2 regions of the Roseateles sp. genome follow, and region 1 is predicted to be linked to the other one. Evidence: riboswitches for the same ligand, from Rfam matches in the RefSeq annotation. Region 1 holds a riboswitch; the other holds the start of a gene.

Evidence for each region. A riboswitch is a leader RNA that binds a small molecule or an ion and turns the genes downstream of it on or off. The one in region 1 is predicted to bind S-adenosylhomocysteine.
Region 2: another riboswitch for S-adenosylhomocysteine. It lies ahead of ahcY (adenosylhomocysteinase); the one in region 1 lies ahead of metH (methionine synthase).

The regions. Positions count from the first base shown of each region.
Region 1 covers NZ_OZ253537.1:277,175-284,656, reverse strand. Annotated here, with positions in the region: gene ACQY39_RS01255 (ProQ/FINO family protein) at 1-60, shown strand, start outside; gene ACQY39_RS01250 (PEP-CTERM sorting domain-containing protein) at 293-1,012, shown strand; gene ACQY39_RS01245 (homocysteine S-methyltransferase family protein) at 1,126-2,187, shown strand; gene ACQY39_RS01240 (hypothetical protein) at 2,214-3,416, opposite strand; S-adenosyl-L-homocysteine riboswitch at 3,502-3,617, shown strand; gene metH (methionine synthase) at 3,693-6,434, shown strand; gene ACQY39_RS01230 (glycine zipper 2TM domain-containing protein) at 6,785-7,102, shown strand; gene ACQY39_RS01225 (ATP-binding protein) at 7,130-7,482, opposite strand, start outside.
Region 2 covers NZ_OZ253537.1:1,547,036-1,554,517, forward strand. Annotated here, with positions in the region: gene pepQ (Xaa-Pro dipeptidase) at 1-901, shown strand, start outside; gene ACQY39_RS06685 (OmpW/AlkL family protein) at 1,663-2,289, opposite strand; gene metF (methylenetetrahydrofolate reductase [NAD(P)H]) at 2,438-3,283, opposite strand; gene ACQY39_RS06695 (TlyA family RNA methyltransferase) at 3,280-4,056, opposite strand; gene ahcY (adenosylhomocysteinase) at 4,203-5,642, opposite strand; S-adenosyl-L-homocysteine riboswitch at 5,763-5,882, opposite strand; gene ACQY39_RS06705 (DNA glycosylase AlkZ-like family protein) at 5,963-7,069, opposite strand; gene ACQY39_RS06710 (GGDEF domain-containing response regulator) at 7,127-7,482, opposite strand, start outside.

The sequences.
Region 1 (7,482 bases):
CCCCGCGGTGCGCGCGGACCCGGCGGCCCGGGCAAGGGCCGGCCCGCCGGCAGCCGCTGAAGCTGCTGAATCCCAGAGACGAGATCCTCGTGCCAACGGCCTGCTTGTAGCAGGCCGTTTTGCTTGTCAAGCTGTGGATTACCTGAGCGTAGTTCCTTGGATGTGAAGTATTTGTGTCGCTGTTAACTTGTGTGCTCGATGGCGGACGGGAGTTGTGCGCCAAACGAGGGATGCAGTTCTGGGGCTTGGACTCCCTGGGCTGCGGGTAACGCAATTCAATGACGGAGTGGATATGAAGAAACTGATGCTCTTGAGCTTGTTGGCCGCCGCCGGCGCCGCGCACGCTGACGTGATCTACAGCAACGGCCCGGTGGTCGGTGGCAACGGTCTGTCGGTGCTGACTTCGCCGGCCTCGACCTTCGGCTTTGGCATGAACACTGCCGCGGGCATTTCCGTGGCCGACGATTTCACTGTCGCCGCCGGCAGCGTCTGGAATGTTCAAAGCCTGGACTTCTTTGGCTACCAGACCGGTTCGACCGGCTTCACCTTCACCAATGCCACGTGGAGCATTGTCTCGGGCGATGTGAACAGCGGCACCGTGGTGGCCTCGGGTACCACGGCCTTGACCAACGGCGGCCGCCAGGGCTACCGCGTCACCGAAACCACCTTGACCAACACACAGCGCGGCATCTACAAGGCGCAAGCCGATGTGGCCGATTTCAGCCTGGACGCAGGAACCTACTGGCTGCGCTGGAGCCTGGCCGGTTCGCTGGCATCTGGCCCGTGGCAGCCGCCGACCTCGGACGCGCGTGAGGGCAATGCAGCCCAAGCCTTGTCTGGCGCTCCCTTCGAGGCCCTCACCGAGGCCGGCTCCGGCTTGAGCGTCGAACTGCCCTTCGGCGTCAACGGCACCATCGCTGCTGCCGTGCCCGAGCCTTCCAGCTATCTGCTGATGCTGGCCGGTGGCCTGGCCGTGGTCGGCATGGCGCGTCGCCGTCGTCAGGCTCAGTGAGCTGACGCTCCGGTGACTGAAAAGGCCTGCGCTGCAGGCCTTTTTTGCGTCGGGGCCCAGCTCGGCCCGCCCCTGCTTCAGCCTGGCACAGTCGGGTTTCCTACAATGCCGGCATGAACACCTCAGCCAGCACCTACACCCGCGGCGGCCGCCTGGCCGAGATCATGCAAACGCGCATTGCCATCCTCGATGGCGCCATGGGCACCATGATCCAGCGCTACAAGCTGAGCGAGGCCGATTTCCGTGGCGCCCGCTTTGCCGAGCACGCGACCGATCTCAAGGGCAATAACGACCTGCTGGTGCTGACCCGGCCCGATGTCATCAGCCAGATCCACGAGCAATACCTGGCCGCCGGCTCGGACATCATCGAGACCAACACCTTCGGCACCACCACCGTGGCGCAGGAAGACTACGGCCTGCAGGCGCATGCCTATGAAATGAATGTGGCCGCGGCCCGCCTGGCCCGTGCCGCCTGCGACAAATACAGCACGCCAGACAAGCCGCGCTTCGCTGCCGGCGCCCTCGGCCCGACACCCCGCACCGCCAGCATCAGCCCCGATGTCAACGACCCCGGTGCTCGCAATGTCGATTTCGACACCTTGCGCGCCGCCTACTACGAGCAGGCCAAGGGTTTGCTGGAGGGCGGGGTTGATCTGTTCTTGGTGGAGACCATCTTCGACACGCTCAATGCCAAGGCGGCCATCTTCGCCCTGGATGAGCTGATGGAGGACACCGGTGAGCGCCTGCCCATCATCATCTCGGGCACGGTGACCGACGCCTCAGGCCGCATCCTCTCGGGCCAGACCGTGACCGCCTTCTGGCATTCGGTCCGCCACGCCAAGCCCTTGGCCATCGGCCTGAACTGCGCGCTCGGCGCCACGTTGATGCGCCCTTACATCGAAGAGTTGGCCAAGGCGGCTGGCGCGGTGGCGGTCAGTTGCTACCCCAATGCCGGCCTGCCCAACCCCATGAGCGATACCGGCTTCGACGAAACGCCCGATGTCACCGGCCGACTGATGAGCGAGTTCGCGCGCAGCGGCTTTCTCAATATCGCCGGCGGCTGCTGCGGCACCACGCCCGACCACATCGCGGCGATTGCTAAGGGTGTGTCGGCCTACCAGCCACGGCCCTCAGGCTCCAAGTTCCTGAGCCAGCTGACCGAGCAGGCCGCCTGAAGGCGGATTGAAGGCTGAGCCTGGCTTCAGCTGGCCCCGGCCAGCTTGAGCAGCTTGTCGACGTTGACACGCAGCTTGAGCTCATGCGGTGCCAGGCTGGCGGCGATGGCCTGGCTGGCCAGGCGGGTGTCGCGTGGCACCGGCTCGCTCAAGGGGTTGCCGCTTTTGCCCAGCAGGGAGGCCACCAGGGGTTCGGTGGCGCTGTGGCCGCGCTTGATGACCATGCCAACTTCGCCATTGGCCAGGCGCACCAAGCTGCCGGGCGGGTAGAGACCGGTGGTTTTGATCAAGGCCGCACCGGCTTCGTCGGGCTGTTTCAACTCGTCCAGGAAGACGGCGCGCGCGGCCGAGGCGCCGGCCATGGCCTGGCGTGAGCGCCGTGGGCTCAGCCGGGCACCGAAGATGTCGATGCGGCGCAGCACGCGCGCCAGCTGTTCGGCCGGGGCGCGGCCGGCCAGCGGGCCGGGCCCGGCGTCGTGGTGCAGGCAGACGGTCTTCAGCCAGAGTTCAGACCTGACCCCCAGGCTGCCGAGCAGTTCGGCGCTGCGGTCGCCATGGGAGACAAGGGCTTGCTGCTGGGCATGGCTGGGACCGTCTTGCTGTGAGGCCAGTCGGTCTTGCTGGGCGGTGATGCTCAGGTTCATGCTGAGCGCCGCTTGCGTGAGCGCCAGGCGCCAGTCTTCCGGCCAGCCCAGCTGGCGCGCGCAGAGCTCGGCCAGCACCAGGCTGAGCAGGGCGTGGCGGTCGCTGTAGCTCTGGGTGTTCAGGCTGGACTCGAAGATCAGCAGCAGCAGGACCGCATCGGGCTTGGCGTTCAGGCGCGCCAGGGCGTCGTTGTGCAGCTGCTGGAAGCGCGGCTTGAAATCCTCGGCTTTGGGCTCGCGCAGCAGGCTGTGGGCGTGCATCTGCAGATCGGCCCAAGCCGCCTGCTCGCCGAGCTCGACCTTCTGCGCTTTTTCCTGGCGAAAGTCGGCCTGAACCTTGACGATGTCGGCGAGCACCGCGCCCTGGTGCATCAAGGTGTCCATCTTGTGCGCCAGGGCGCGCTGGTACTCCTTGGTTTCATGGGCCTGCACCCAGACACCGCGGGCGATCAGGGCCTGCACCTGAGGTGTGTTGGGCAGGGGCTGGCCGGCGGCGAAGAGCAGATTGCCCCCGGCGTCGCGAAGGGCGAAGCTGAGCACTTGGCCCGCGCGCAGGCTGTTGGGGGGGAGTTGGATCAGGTCCAAGATGGCCGTTCAGGGTTCACAGGAGATTGTCGGCATTTGCCCGGCTTTGCTTGAGTTCGGGCGCGGAGGGGTGCGTAAAATGCGCCGGTCCGAGGAGCGTTGCGACGGGTTCACACATTCAGCCGAGTGTGCCGCCAGGCTCGGACAGGTGCAGCCCGGGGAAACCGCAGGGCCGGCGCCCGGCAACGACGCTCACCGATTCCTCTGTGTTTTCTTGATTGAGCACGTGCGGGGCTGCGGTGAGTACGCGGCTCTGCCTTTGCGTCGAAGGCCGCCATGACCCACACCACATCCCCCGCCGCATCGATTCCGCCCGCCATGAAGCTCTCGGGCCTGGAGCCCGTGCAGATCGGCGCCGGCACGCTGTTCGTCAACGTCGGCGAGCGCACCAATGTGACCGGCTCCAAGGCCTTCGCGCGCATGATCCTCAACGGCCAGTTCGAGCAGGCCCTGGCCGTGGCGCGCCAGCAGGTCGAGAACGGCGCGCAGGTCATCGACGTGAACATGGACGAGGCCATGCTGGACAGCCAGGCGGCCATGGTGCGCTTTTTGAACCTGATCGCCGGCGAGCCCGAGATCGCCCGCGTGCCCATCATGATCGACAGCTCCAAATGGAGCGTGATCGAGGCCGGCCTCAAATGCATCCAGGGCAAGGGCATCGTCAACTCCATTTCGATGAAGGAAGGCGAGGCCGAGTTCCGCCGCCAGGCCAAGCTGGTGCGCCGCTACGGCGCCGCGGCTGTCGTCATGGCCTTTGACGAGCAGGGCCAGGCCGACACCTTCGCCCGCAAGATCGAGATCTGCGAGCGCGCCTACAAGATCCTGGTGAACGAGGTCGGTTTCCCGCCCGAGGACATCATCTTCGACCCGAACATCTTCGCCATCGCCACCGGCATCGAAGAGCACAACAACTACGCGGTCGATTTCATCGAAGCCACGCGCTGGATCAAGCAGAACCTGCCCGGCGCCAAGGTCTCGGGCGGGGTCTCTAATGTCTCCTTCAGCTTCCGCGGCAACGATCCGGTGCGCGAGGCCATTCACACGGTCTTCCTGTATCACGCCATCCAGGCGGGCATGGACATGGGCATCGTCAACGCCGGCATGGTGGGCGTCTACGACGATCTTGATGCCGAACTGCGCGAGCGCGTCGAGGACGTGGTGCTGAACCGCCGCGCTGATTCCGGCGAGCGCCTGATCGAAGTGGCCGAGCGCGCCAAGGGCATGGCCATTGACGACACGGCCCGCCTGGCCTGGCGCGCTGGCGACGTGAACCAGCGCCTCAGCCACGCCCTGGTGCACGGCATCACCGATTTCATCGACGCCGACACCGAAGAAGCCTGGCAAGCCATCCAGGCCAGCGGCGGCCGGCCGCTGCATGTGATCGAGGGTCCGCTGATGGCCGGCATGAATGTGGTCGGCGACCTCTTCGGCGCCGGCAAGATGTTCCTGCCCCAGGTGGTCAAGTCGGCCCGCGTGATGAAGCAGGCGGTGGCGCATTTGCTGCCCTATATCGAGGCCGAAAAGAAGGCCTTGATCGACGCCGGCGGCGAGGCCAAACCCAAGGGCAAGATCGTCATCGCCACCGTCAAGGGCGATGTGCACGACATCGGCAAGAACATCGTCACCGTGGTCCTGCAGTGCAACAACTTCGAGGTCGTGAACATGGGCGTGATGGTGCCCTGCCAGGACATCCTGGCGCGCGCCAAGGAAGAGGGCGCCGACATCATCGGCCTGTCCGGCCTGATCACGCCCAGCCTGGAGGAGATGCAGCATGTGGCCGCCGAGATGCAGCGCGACGAGCATTTCCGCTCGCGCGGCACGCCGCTGCTAATCGGTGGCGCCACCTGCAGCCGCGTGCACACCGCCGTCAAGATCTCGCCGCATTACGAAGGCCCGGTGGTCTATGTGCCCGATGCCTCGCGCAGCGTCGGCGTGTGCAGCGATCTGCTTTCGGACGAGCGCGCCGCCAAATTCATCGCCGATCTGCGCAGCGACTACGAGCAGGTTCGCCATCTGCATGCCAACAAAAAGCAGACGCCCATGGTCAGCCTGGCCGAGGCGCGCGCCAACAAGCATGCCGTGGATTGGGCAAGTTATCAGCCGCCGGTGCCCAAGTTCATCGGCCGCCGCGTGATCCGCAACTACGATCTGGCCGATCTGGCCGAAGCCATCGACTGGGCCCCGTTCTTCCAGACCTGGGATCTGGCCGGCCCCTTCCCGGCCATCCTCAAGGACGAGATCGTCGGCAGCGAGGCGCAGCGCGTCTTCAGCGACGGCAAGCGCATGCTGGAGCGCCTGATCAAGGGCCGCTGGCTGCAGGCCAGCGGTGTGTTCGGCCTCTACCCGGCCGCCCAGGTCAATGACGACGACATCGAAATCTACAGCGATGAGAGCCGCAGCGAGGTCTTGATGACCTGGCATGGCCTGCGCATGCAGAGCGAGCGGCCGGTGGTGGACGGGGTCAAGCGCCCGAACCGCTGCCTGTCCGATTTCATCGCGCCAAAGGGCGTGGTGCCCGATTACATTGGTTTGTTCGCCGTGACCGCCGGCTTGGGCGTGGAGAAGAAGGAAGCTCAGTTCCTGGCCGATCATGATGACTACTCCGCCATCATGTTCAAGGCATTGGCCGACCGTCTGGCCGAGGCTTTTGCCGAGCGCCTGCACCAGCGTGTGCGCACGGAGTTCTGGGCTTATGCCGCGGACGAGGCGCTCAGCCATGAGGCCTTGATCGCCGAAGCCTACCGCGGCATCCGCCCGGCACCCGGCTACCCGGCCTGCCCGGACCACCTGGTCAAGCGCGCGCTGTTCCGGACCCTGACGCCGGAAGAGATCGGCATGGGCCTGACCGACAGCATGGCCATGACCCCGGCGGCCAGCGTCTCGGGCTTCTACTTTGCCCACCCGGACGCGGCCTACTTCAATGTCGGCCGCATCGGTGAAGACCAGGTGTCCGACTGGGCGCAGCGCATGGCGCTGAGCAAGGAAGCGGCCGAGCGAGCGCTGGCACCGCTGCTCTGAGCGGCAGCCAGGGCGGGCCTACGCCCGCTTACAACTGATACGCGCAGAAAGGCGCGAAGTGCACAGGCACGTGGGAACCTCGAACCCTGCCCGCCGTTTTTGACTTCTTTTGGCGGGCCTGGAGTCTCTTGATGAAAGCCCCTTTGCACTTTTCTTCCAGTCAAATCATGGCCAGCGTCCTTGGCGCTGTGGTTCTTTTGGGCGGCGCCTATGCCGTCGGTCGTTCACAGGGGCCGGCTGAAGCTGCGCCTGCGCCTGTGGCGACAGCGGCGGCATCTCCAAGCAAGGCCGAGCGAGAGCCCGCAGCTCGCAAGGCCGAGATGCCGGTTTTGTGTTCAGACTGCGCTCGCGTGCTCTCTGTCCATGAAGAAAGCCGCGAAGGCAAGGCCAGCGGCCTGGGCGCTGTCGGCGGCGCGGTGATCGGCGGCCTGCTGGGCAACCAAATCGGCGGCGGTACTGGCAAGAAGATCGCCACCGTCGGCGGTGCCGTGGCTGGCGGCATGGCCGGCAATGAGATCGAGAAGCGCCAGAAGTCCCACCGGGTCTGGGTGGTGCGCGTCAAGCTCGACGATGGCCGCGTGCAGAGCTTTGTGCGCGAGAGCGATCCGCAGTTCAGCGTCGGTGAGGTGCTGCGAGTTCGTGACGGTCAGTTCCAGCGCCAGCTTTGAACTGTTGCCGCGACCGCAGCGGGCGCTTCAAGCGCCGGTTCGCAGCGGCAGGCTGATCGAAAATCGCACGCCATCAGGCAAATGGCCGGCGACGATGCGGCCGTCCATGCGGGCCAGGTAGCTGCGCGCGACGAACAGGCCCTGGCCGCGGTGCTCGGCGCCCTCGGTGGCGCTGCTGACGCCATAGTCGAAGATGCGATCGAACAGGGCAGCCGGGATGGCCTCGCCCTGGTTGTCCACATGCAGCTGGGCCATGCCCTCGGCCTGCTCCAGCGTCATCCGGATGGCGGTGCCGGGGTGACGGTGGCGATCGGCATTGCGCAGCAGATGGGCGATGACATCCTCCAGCGCATGTTCGTCGGCATCGACCGGCAGCGCGC
Region 2 (7,482 bases), 1.3 Mb from region 1:
GCAGGACCTGATTCACCTGCTGCACTACCAGCGCGCCTACAAAACGGCGTACGAGCTGGAACAGATGCGCGCCGCCTCGCGCCGAGCCGCGCCGGCCCATCTGGCCGCGCGCGATGCCTTCCTGGCCGGCGCCTCGGAAGCCGAGATCCACCGTGCCTACCTGATCGCCGCCGGCCACACCGACCGCGATCTGCCCTACGGCAATATCGTGGCGCTCAACGAACATTGCGCCGTGCTGCACTACCAGTACCAGGACACGCAGCGCCCGGCCCAGAGCCGCAGCTTCCTGATCGATGCTGGCGCGCAAGTGAACGGTTATGCCTCGGACATCACCCGCACGTGGTCGGCCGGTGGCGCCGACAGCGCCGAGTTCGATGCCCTGCTGGGCGCCATGGAATCGGCCCAGCTGGCGCTGGTGGACGAGGTGCGCGCCGGGGTGGACTACCGCGACATCCATCTGAGCACCCACCGCCGCATCGCCGCCATCCTGCAAGACCAGGGTCTGGTGCGCATGAGCGTGGAAGCGCAGCTGGCCGAGCGCGTGACCAGCATCTTCTTCCCGCACGGCATCGGTCATTTGCTGGGCCTGCAGGTGCACGATGCGGGCGGCTTTATGGCCGACGAGACCGGTGCCGTTTCGCCCAAGCCCGAAGGCCACCCCTATCTGCGCCTGACCCGGCCCCTGGCGGCCGGCATGGTGGTGACCATCGAGCCGGGCCTCTATTTCATCCCGACCTTGCTGCGCCAGCTGCGCGCCAGCGCCTCGGCAGCGTCCGTGGACTGGGCCAAGGTTGAGCGCCTGAGCCGTTTCGGCGGCATCCGCATCGAAGACGATGTGGTCTGCCGGGCGGAAGGGGCTGCCGAGAATCTGACGCGGGATGCGTTTGCTGACTTGAGCTGAGGTTGTTCTGGCGGGTGTCGGCACAGAGCAGCCTTCATGTTCTCCCTCGGAAGGCCCTGCAGTCCGGGCCGCCGCCGGGCTCATGGTTCCGGGGTCGGCCCTGACGGGCCGACTGCCTTGCGCTGCTCGCGCCTCGGGGCTGGCGCATAACTCACTGCACTCACTGCGTTCGTTTCGTTCAAGCAGACGCGCCAAGTCAGCGCTTGAAGCGCGCGGTTACGCGCGCGCCCCGAGCCGCTGCGCTGCTCAGCCCTCCACAATTCGCCCAGCGGCGACCCGAACTGCAGGGCGCTTGCATCGCGATCGATGTGCCCCTCGGCGATGGAACACGCCACATTCGGAGGTGGCTCGGCCCGACGACGGGCGATTTGTGCGCGGCCGAGAGCGCAACGAAGCGGCTCAGGCGCGCGCCGAAGCTTGCTTCAAGCGCGCTTCAAGCTCTGACTCGGCGCCACTGTTTGACCACAGTGAGCGCAGCGAACGGAGGGAGTTTGGCGCCGCTGAGCCGCGCAGTGAGCAGCGAGGGGAGTCGGCGCGCAGAGCCGACCCGGGCACCATGAGCACGGCGGCGGGCCGTGCCACCGCAGCGCGCAAACCCGGATACCGAACTTCCGCGATGTGCCGTTTCCCGCCGACGAAAAAATGCCGCTGTGCTTTCTTCAAGCTGCAGCGGGATGGCGCCTGGACTTCTGGCGCGGCCACCGTTGAAGATGGCACGGGTGATGACAGCGGGAAACTGTCTGGGTTTGGCTTGCTCCGACTTAGAAGCGGAAGCCCAGACCCACGCCGACCAGGGTGGGGTCGACCTTGAACTTGCCGACTTCGGTGCCGCTGGAGTAGACCTTGGTGCCGATCTGGACCTTCTTCACATCCACATTCAGGTACAGGTTCTTGCTCAGCTCGATGTCCGCGCCGACCTGGAAGGACAGGCCATAGCTGTTGCGCTTGATGCTGGGGTGCAGGGCAGCGTCCACGGCGGAGTCGAACTTCACGGCCGAGAAGTTGGTGTAGTTGACGCCGGCACCGACGTAGGGGCGGAAGGCGCCGGTCGGGTTGAAGTGGTACTGGGCCGACAGGGTCGGAGGCAGGTGCTTGAGCGAGCCGATGGCCGTGCCATTGGACTTCAGCGTATGCTTTTGCGGCACGGTCAGGATCAGTTCCAGCGCGAAGTTCGGGGTCACGAAGTAGCTGAAGTCCACCTCGGGGATGACCTTGTTGTTCACGCTCAGGCCCAGGCCGGTGCTGTCCTTGTTGGCCGAATCCAGGTTCACGGCGCGCACGCGCACCAGCCAGGGGCTTTCTTGGGCTGCAGCGTTGAAGGAGGCGCCAGCAAGGGTGGCGATGGCCAGGGCGGCAGCGGCGGTGCGAGCAAAAGTCTTGGTGATCATTTTTTGGCTTCCTATGTATGGGATCAATCAAATCTGTTCCCGATGGAAGCCATTGAATCGCTGTGTGCGGGGTTAACCCTTGATCTGGCGCAAATGCAAAAAGGCCCTCGCGAGGAGGGCCGGTGCCACTTGATTTACCGCAAACAACTCAGCCAAGTCCGAGGCGTTTGCACAACGCCAGCGTCAGCGCCGATTGATTGAGCGTATAGAAGTGGATGCTCGGTGCGCCGCCGGCAATCAGGCGCTCGCAGACGCGTGTCATCACCTCCAGGCCGAACTCGCGGATGCTGGCCACATCGTCCATATAGCCTTCCATCTTCAGTGCCACCCAGCGCGGGATCTCGATGCCGTCGCGGGCTGCGAACTGGGCGATGCGGGCGTAGTTGTGGAAGGGCATGATGCCCGGCACGATGGGCGCGTCGACGCCCAGCTTGCGTGCCTCGTCGACGAAGTGGAAGTAGGCGTCCGGGTTGAAGAAGAACTGCGTGATGGCCGAGTTGGCCCCGGCCCGCATCTTGGCGGCAAAGTGCTGCAAGTCCTTGGCGGCATAACGTTGCTGCGGGTGGTACTCGGGGTAGGCCGCCACTTCGATCTGCCAGTCCGGGCCCTGGGTCTCGCGGATGAAGGCGACCAGCTCCGAGGCATAACGGAATTCACCGGCGGTGGCGGTGCCGCTGGGCAGATCGCCACGCAGGGCCACCACGCGGCGGATGTTCTGCGCGCGGTAGGTGGCCAGGATCTCGGCGATGTTCTCGCGCGTGGAGCCCACGCAGGACAGATGCGGCGCGGCTTCGTAGCCTGCGGCTGCAATGTCCATCACCGTGCTCAAGGTCTTCTCGCGCGTGGAGCCGCCCGCGCCATAGGTGACGCTGAAGTAATGCGGATTCAGCACGCTCAGGTCTTGCACCACGGTCTTGAGCTTCTCGGTGCCCACCGGGGTGTTCGGCGGGAAGAACTCGAAGCTGACCGGCACGCGGGGTGTTGCTGTACTCATGGCGTTTCTTTCGCGACCTCGGGCGCTTGCGCCCAGAGGAAAAATTCCTTGTTGCCGTCACCGCCGGTGATGGCACTTTCAAAATAGCCCCGCACCTGCCAGCCCTGATCGCGGGCGGCCTGGCGGGCCTGGGTTTCCAGCAGCGGGTATTGCTTGGCGTCCTTGACCAAGCCGCCGCGGGCCAGCGCCTTCTTGCCCAGCTCGAACTGCGGTTTCACCAGCAGCAAGACCTGACCCTGCGGCGCCAGCCAGGCGGCCAGATGCGGCAAGGCGCCCAGCATGGAGATAAAGCTGAGGTCGCCGACGATCAAGGCAAAACCTCCAGCCGGTGCATGCTGCGCCAGGGCCGAGCCGGCCAGCTCGCGCACATGCAAATGCTCCAGCCCCACCACCTGGGGGTGCTGGCGCAGCTGTTCATGCAGCTGGCTGTGGCCCACGTCCACGCCGACCACCTTGGCCGCGCCCGCTTTCAGCAGGCAATCGGTAAAGCCGCCGGTGCTCTGGCCCATGTCCAGCACCGTCAGACCACTCACATCCAGGCCGCTCTGCTGCAGCGCACCCTCCAGCTTGAGCCCGCCGCGCGAGACAAAGCGCAGCTCCGCGTCATCGCTGACGCGCAGCTCGCAATGCTCCGGCAACTCTTCACCCGCCTTGCGGATCGTCTGCCAGTCCTTGGGCGCCCGCCACTGCGCCGCACCGGCCGAAATCAGCCGCTGCGCCGCCGAGCGAGTCGGTGCGAGGCCTTTGGAAACTAACAGTTGATCAGCGCGCATGGGTTTGGTTTCAGGTCTTGCGAGGCGTAGCGAGCGGCCGTCAGGCTAGGCGCGGGCGGATCCGCAGACCGGAACGTAGCTGGGCTACGTGAGGATCTGCGGAGGGACCCGCAACGATGTCTGGCGGCCGCGCAGTAGCCTGCCGATCAATAGCGGTAGGAGTTGGGCTTGAAGGGACCTGTCTTGGGCACGCCAATGTAAGCCGCTTGCTCCGCCGTCAACTCGCTCAGCTGCGCATTCAGCGTGCTCAGCTGCAGGCGGGCCACCTTCTCGTCCAGGTGCTTGGGCAGCACATAGACCTTACCGATGTCGTAGGCGTCCTTGTGGGCGAACAGCTCGATCTGGGCGATGGTCTGGTTGGCGAAGCTGGACGACATCACATAGCTCGGGTGGCCCGTGCCGCAGCCCAGGTTCACCAGACGGCCCTTGGCCAGCAGGATGATGCGACGACCCGAGGGGAAGATCACATGGTCGACCTGCGGCTTGATCTCGTCCCACTCGCAGGATTCCAGCGAGGCGACATCGATCTCGTTGTCGAAGTGGCCGATATTGCAGACGATGGCCTGGTCCTTCATGGCCTCCATATGCTCGCGACGGATCACGTTCTTGTTGCCGGTGGCGCTGACAAAAATGTCGGCCTTGTCGGCGGCGTATTCCATGGTCACGACGCGGTAGCCTTCCATCGCGGCCTGCAGGGCGCAGATCGGGTCGATCTCGGTCACCCAGACTTGGGCCGACAGAGCGCGCAAGGCCTGGGCCGAGCCCTTGCCCACATCGCCGTAGCCGGCCACCACGGCGACCTTGCCGGCGACCATCACATCGGTGGCGCGCTTGATCGCGTCGACCAGGGATTCGCGGCAGCCGTAGAGGTTGTCGAACTTGCTCTTGGTCACCGAGTCATTGACGTTGATGGCGCGGAACAGCAGGCTGCCCTTGGCCGCCATTTCGTTCAGGCGCAGCACGCCGGTGGTGGTTTCCTCGGTCACGCCGATGATCTCGGCGCTCTTGCGGGTGTACCAGCTGCCGTCCTGGGCGACCTTGGCCTTGATGGCCGCGAACAGGATGCGTTCTTCTTCGCTGCCCGGGTTTGCCAGCACGCTCAGGTCCTTCTCGGCCTTCTGGCCCAGATGCATCAGCAGGGTGGCATCGCCGCCGTCATCGAGAATCATGTTCGGGCCTTCGCCCGCCTCGCCCTTGCCGGCGAACTCGAAGATGCGATGGGTGTAGTCCCAGTAGTCTTCTAGCGTCTCGCCCTTGTAGGCGAACACCGGGGTGCCCTTGGCGACCAGGGCGGCGGCGGCCTGGTCCTGAGTCGAGAAGATATTGCAGGACGCCCAGCGCACTTGTGCGCCCAGGGCTTGCAGGGTCTCGACCAGCACGGCGGTCTGGATGGTCATGTGCAGCGAGCCGGTGATGCGCGCGCCCTTCAGCGGCTGCGTGGCGGCGTACTCGCGGCGGATGGCCATCAGCGCGGGCATCTCGCTCTCGGCGATGTTCATTTCCTTGCGGCCCCAGGCGGCCAGGCTCAAGTCCTTGATCAGGTATTGGTCGGCGGCCAGCGGGGTGGTGGTGATGGCGGTAGTCATCGGACAGCTCCTTCATGCGAGATATGAAGCCGCTGTCGTCATCGCCGGGGGGGAAGGGTGTCCAAAAGGACAGGCCCGGAGTTCCGAACCTTGCAAACCGATCACCCACGCGAAAACGTCAGCGGGTGAGCGCGGTTGCCATATGGACAGGGCCGAGAGGGGAGGGGCCGCTGTGCAAATTTTTCCGAGCCTGGCCCAGATCCAGCGAGCCGGATCCAGGTTGCAACGCTCCTCGGAACGCCTGAATTCTAGCCGCATCACTGCAAGTCGCGTGCGGAACAAGCGGGGAATCCCTGGCTATTCGCCGTGCCAGGGTTTCTTCAGCCTGGCTCCTCCAGGCCGAGAAAGCAGGCCAGCTTGCTCAGCTCCTGCTCCAATGCCTTGGCAAAGGCCGGGTCGGGGGGAGGGTAGCCTTGCACATAGCCCAGCTGCGCCTGCAGCCGGCCCCCGGTCGCGCTGACATTACCCCAGCCGATCACCTCGCCGCGCCATAGCAGAGGCAGGGCGTAGTAGCCGAGTTTGCGCTTGGGCGCTGGGGTGTAGGCCTCAAAGCGATAGGCCCAGCCCCAAAAGCGCTCGAAGCGCAGGCGGTCCCAGACGATGGGGTCGAAGGGGGCCAGCAGGCGCGCGGCCTCGTCCAGTTTCCAGCGTTTGGAGCTTGGGTTCTCGCCCTCAGGCCAGTACCAGGTCTGCCCCTCGACCTCGGCCTGGGGCCAGGTCTTGCGCGCCATGGCCAGGGTCTGGCGCAGCTCACTGCGCAGATGTGGCGCGCCGTAGCCCAGCAGGCTGCAGAGCTGGCCCAGGCTGCGCGAGGGCAGGGGCGCGTACTTGGCCAGCACCAGCTCTAGCAGGGCCTGTGCTTTCTCATGCGGCGAGCGCGGGTCGGCCTCGTGCACCACGGCGCTGTAGACCCGCTGCCCTTGCTCGCGTTGCTGCACGCGCAGCAAGCCTCGGTAGTGCATCGCGTCGAGCAGATGGGTGGTGGCATTGCTGCTGCCGCCCCAGGCATTGCGGGTGGCGCCGAGCTGAAACTCAGCCTGGATCTCGCGCGGGTGGCAGGCTCCATGGGCTTGGACGAATGCCTGGATCTCGGCCGCCTGGGCGCGTGTCTTGGCGTCCCAGCTGCGCTTGGCGCTGCGCGGGTGCATGAGCTTGAGGTGCTCGCGCGGCAGGAAGCCGTAGTTGACCAGGCAGTCTTCTTCCACGGCCAGGCGGGCATAGCGCCGCTCCAGGTCGCCGGCTCGGTAGTCCTTGACGCGGTGCCGCAGGGTCAGGTCTTGCGCACGGGCCGGGGCGCGGATCGGATCCGCCTGCACAAAGCCCAGACGCTGGATGGCCTGCGGCAGGCTGGTCGGCTTGAACAGGCTGCGGGCCACGGCATGGCGCCGCAGGTCTTCGATGGTGATGGTCTTGCTGTTGACGCCCATGAGCGGCCCTCCTGGGCGCCGAGCATAGGCAAGGGGCTGTGGTTTTGTCCAGCTGTTTCAGGGCTTGGGTGTGGCGCGCAGCAACTCCCTCTGCTCCACCGTGTCGAGCAGCATTTCGTAGCTGAAGAAGCGGTTGCGGCCATGTGCCTTGGCCGTGTACAGCGCGTCATCGGCGCGAATCAACAGGCCCTCTGCCGTGGTTGATGCATCGGGAACGCAGGTCGTGATGCCGCCGGACAAGCTGACGTGGCGGGCGACGGGCGAATCCGGGTGGGCGATATGGGCGTGGGTCAGAAGATGGGTCAGGGTTCGCGCATAGGTCATGGCGCCCGACCGGGGTGTGTTGGGCAGGACCAAGGCGAACTCCTCTCCGCCATAGCGGGCCACGCAGTCGCTCGGGCGGCGGCAGGCCT